DNA from 2 places in the Aeribacillus sp. FSL K6-8394 genome. Region 1 is predicted to be linked to the other one. Evidence: a T-box and tRNA genes for the amino acid it is inferred to sense, from the RefSeq annotation. Region 1 holds a T-box; the other holds one or more tRNA genes.

Region 1 (2,406 bases):
AGCTCGAAAATGTGTATCAACAGATTCAGAACAAGTGGAAGAGAAATTTCAACCTGCTGGAAGCATTTATGGAACAAATCGAAAAAAAATGGTATATGTCGCCTTTTGAATTGGCGGTCTTCAGTTATTATTTTGAAACGAGGCAAGCCATCTTATTTGCTGAAGCAAAGCTTGATGAGTGGTATAACGAAATAAAGCAATCCCCTCACATGCGAATTGCACTGAACAAAGTAAATGTCTCCTTATCTCATTTTCTGTTAGATCCAAAAGGGAAAATTTATTTTATTAATATGGAAGATGCAGCATTTGCTACTCCAATTTATGACCTTTTCTTAATGTTTATGAACCTCTCCGAAGCGGAACCAACCGTTAGTGATGAAAATGTGCAATATATATCAGATTACGAAAAAGTGCTTCCTTTAACAAAAACTGAGAGATTGCTGTTGGTAAGCTATTTATCCTATCCAGCTAAATTATTAAAGCTTGTCCGGCAATATCAAAAAAAGAAAAGCGAAAAGGGAGAATTAGAATATTGCAAACAGCTGTTAAGAGCATACTGGCAAATGAAAAATACCAGGTACATTGCTTTAAAATGGAATGAAAAACTAGAAAACGATTCATTGGCATCAGAATGAATGGGGGATCTGGCAGCTTTAGCCCCGTTCCATATACAACGCGGCTGCTAGAAATAGTAAAATGGCTAATAAAATAATATCAAACATAGTTGGTAAAAGAATTGTTCGAATTCCCTGAAAAATCGTTAAAGGAATGATGAACTGTTCAAGAGCAGATCGGAATTGTTTAATAAACGATTGAATATAGTATGGTTTTATTTTTTTTCTCATGCTGATCACCTTCAACTTTGTTAATTTATATTATGAAATAAAGAACATTTTGTGATTTTTGTTTAAAGGCTAAGGAAGATGGGGAAAATATTGACGAAAAAAACAATTTTTTAGTACTATTAAATATAGAAATTTATATAGTTTGTGAAAATGTGTTGAAGGGGAGTAGTACAACGAACGACTCCTTCCAGAGAGGGAAATCGCAGGCTGGAAGATTTCCTAGGAGATCCCGTTGGAAAGTCGCCCTGGAGCAGCTTCCTTGAAAGCTTTTTAGTAAAGGGAGCCGGCATTAGCCGTTACCTGAAAGAAGTGCACAGACGTATCTGTGAAAAAAGGTGGTACCGCGAAAACATCTCCTTTCGTCCTTTTAGGATGGAAGGAGTTTTTATATTTTAGAATGAAAATAAGGAGGTTTTCATAAATATGTCGAATTCAGAAATCACTCTTTCCCCAAAATACGATCCGAAAACGGTTGAAGAGGATCGGTATGCATTTTGGCTCGAGGGGAAATTTTTTGAAGCAAAAGATGATGAGGGGAAAACTCCTTTCACGATCGTTATTCCTCCGCCAAACGTCACCGGTAAGCTTCACCTTGGACATGCATGGGATACAACTCTTCAAGATATTATTACCCGAATGAAGCGAATGCAAGGGTACGATGTTTTGTGGCTGCCAGGGATGGATCATGCGGGAATCGCCACACAAGCCAAGGTGGAAGCAAAGCTGCGAGAAGAAGGGAAAAGTCGGTATGATCTCGGGCGGGAAAAATTTGTAGAAGAAACATGGAAATGGAAGGAAGAATATGCAGACCATATTCGCAAACAATGGGCAAAATTAGGCCTAGGTCTTGACTACACAAGAGAGAGGTTCACCCTTGATGAAGGTCTTTCAAAAGCTGTAAGAGAGGTTTTTGTATCGCTTTATAAAAAAGGTCTTATTTACCGAGGAGAGTACATTATTAACTGGGATCCGGTGACAAAAACAGCCCTTTCCGATATCGAAGTCATTTATAAAGAAGTGAAAGGGGCACTTTATCATTTAAAATATCCGCTGGCTGATGGATCCGGATATATTGAAGTCGCGACCACTCGCCCGGAAACGATGCTTGGGGATACAGCAGTGGCAGTTCATCCTGATGATGATAGGTATAAGCATTTAATCGGAAAAACAGTGAAGCTGCCAATAACAGGACGGGAAATTCCGATCGTCGCAGATGAATATGTCGATATGGAATTCGGTTCAGGAGCAGTAAAAATAACTCCTGCACACGATCCGAACGACTTTGAAATCGGAAACCGCCACAATTTAGAAAGAATATTAGTCATGAATGAAGACGGGACAATGAATGAAAAAGCTGGAAAATATGAAGGAATGGACCGCTTTGAATGCCGGAAGCAGTTGGTGAAAGACCTGCAGGAGGAAGGAATTTTATTTAAAATTGAAGAGCATATCCATTCCGTAGGCCATAGTGAACGAAGCGGAGCAGTTATCGAGCCGTATTTATCAACTCAATGGTTTGTGAAAATGAAGCCTTTGGCCGAAGCTGCTTTGAACCTTCAGA
Region 2 (2,406 bases), 1.5 Mb from region 1:
CTATGCTGAGGCGAAGTGAAGAAGGGAATGATCTTGTTGAAAACAGCCACATTCAAGCTTAACTCTTAACCTAAATCGTTCTCTATTCCGGTAGCCATAAGCCCTTCTTTTAAGGTTCTTAATCTTATGGTTTGTACCTTCTGTCCTTGCATTGGTATAGGGTAACCGAAAATAGGCTAAAATATGAGTTTTCCAAGTCACCAGTGTCTTGCTGAAATCATGAAAAGGCTTGAATGGACTTTGAAGGGCTGCCTGAATCCAGGTATCCAGGAATGTTTCTGCCTGGTTAGAGTCATGTTGCTCATAGAGATCATAAAACCACTCTTTCAGGTAATAAGCATAGGCTAGCTCCTCTGATTGACTGTGATATTCATCTAGCTTCTTATTTTGTTTGTCGGTTAGACGGAAATGACGTTTAAGCAAGGCAAAGCGCCCGTTCTTTACCCCTTTCAACTCTTTAGATACAGATTTGCGGATCACATCAAAAGCCTGATTGACTTTTTGAACCACATGATATTTATCGATCACAATTGTAGCATGAGGAAATAACGTTTGGGCCGCTTTATAATACGGGCGCCACATATCCATGACAATGAGGTGAATGTCTTGCTCACATAATGTGCTCATGACATCCAATGCTGATTCATAGTCACGGTTGGCTCCCATCTCATGAACTTGACCTGACACTAAGTCTGTAACAACGGTTTCATAAACATGTCCTTTGCGCACAGCAATTTCATCAATACCAATACATCCGGAGGATTCAACTTTATTTATTTCCTGTTCAGCGAGGTCGTAATAAATGCGTTCAACGGTCTTATAGGGCAGATGGACCTGCCGACTCACATAACTGATGGTCACTCCGTGACACATGTCGAAAACATATTTTCTGAAACGATGAGTTTGATGTTTGCTTTTTGGTACAGATGGGAGGTGTTCATCAAAGATTTCCTGACAGTTGGTACAGTGCCAACGCTTGAGTTGGATGATCAAATAAACCGGTCGGTTATGAATGGGCAGGTCACGTACGCTTCTCAGGCGTTGATCATGCTTTTTCAACTCTTGAAAACCACAGTAAGGACAACGCTCAGGGGGATCCACTGTCTCCACCTGAATCACAACTTTATTTTCCGTGATTTCTTGTTTTAAAACCGTAAACTCTGGCAATCCTAGTGGTAAACGGATATCTGTTTTCACTCGCTATTTCCTCCAATCGTTTTGTTTTTGCCTATGACAAGGATTGCCAGGAAATAGCGAGTTTTTTCATGTCATCTTACACTACTTCTCACAAAAAATGACCATGCAAATTGAACAAAAAATTCAAATCCACCCTCGCCTGTTTGAACTGGGCCGCAAATTTGGTAAAGTAGAAATCGATGTGCTGCATCAGGGCAAGCTGGTGGCCAAAGGCATTATGAGTGCGCAGTTGATTGACCGGAGCTAGATGTGCAAGAAAAGGAGGGTTCTTGGGGATTGTTCCCCACCCTCCCTGCACCGTTCCGGGAGTTGGCCTGCTGAACCTGTTTTTGGCAGGTTGTTTTAACTTGCATATTGAGGCTTGACATATTTTTTTAACAACATTACAATAGATATTGTCAAAAAAACGCATTAGAAATTCATCTGTTTTGTTAATATGATTCCGTAGCTCAGCAGGGAGAGCGCCACCTTGACAGGGTGGAGGTCGCTGGTTCGAGCCCAGTCGGAATCATCATTAAAAACCTTAGTATGACGTGGTTCTTGTGAAATACAAGAATCGCGTTTTCTTTTTCTCTTCTTTTTTGCCGACTTTTTGACGGCGAAACATTAAAATATCAGGTTTATTCAACAGACTATTTAACTTGTAATTTTTTCCAAATGTAAATTTTGTTTACGCCTTTTATATCATTCAAATTTTCCATTTCTTGCGGCCATATTATATTTTTTAACAATTTTAGTTATATTCACCTTTTTTTGACTGGGTAATATGTTTTAACTTTAAATAAAGTTAGGTACAGCGGGCTAATTGGCGACGAATTTGGCGACCGAATGGCGACAATAATAATTAGCAACACAATGTTTTATTTAATCTTCTTATCAATTGTTTTTAACAAATTACGTTTCTCCTTGTTTAAAATATGTAAACTAGTTTTTTACCTAAACTTTTTGATTCCTCCATTCACCAACAGTTGCGTTTGAAAAATTAAATTTTGGGATGACCCGATTTCAACAAAATTAAAAATGTACAGACCTTTGTCTGTTTAGGCCGATCCAAGCCTATAGGGTCGGCTTCTTTTTTTGGCATGAAAAAACCGGATGAGACTTTAGTTCAATTAGACTAGAAAATTTAATTTTTTGTAAAAAAAATTAAATTTTCTAAATTAAATCTTGTAAATTTTTCCTACCACGCTGTATAATCAATTTGATCTA

The links. A T-box is a leader RNA that pairs with one kind of tRNA and senses whether it is charged. The one in region 1 lies ahead of NSR00_RS08170 (valine--tRNA ligase), so its partner is inferred to be a tRNA-Val.
Region 2: it has a tRNA-Val gene. The T-box ahead of NSR00_RS08170 (valine--tRNA ligase) is inferred to sense a tRNA for this amino acid. The anticodon was not compared.

What each region holds. Positions count from the first base shown of each region.
Region 1 is NZ_JBBPAA010000001.1:1,724,132-1,726,537, reverse strand. It holds gene ysxE (spore coat protein YsxE) at 1-635, shown strand, start outside; gene NSR00_RS08175 (hypothetical protein) at 654-845, opposite strand; T-box leader at 992-1,215, shown strand; gene NSR00_RS08170 (valine--tRNA ligase) at 1,269-2,406, shown strand, end outside.
Region 2 is NZ_JBBPAA010000001.1:189,169-191,574, reverse strand. It holds gene NSR00_RS00885 (ISL3 family transposase) at 1-1,197, opposite strand; gene NSR00_RS00880 (hypothetical protein) at 1,301-1,444, shown strand; tRNA gene NSR00_RS00875 (tRNA-Val) at 1,636-1,708, shown strand.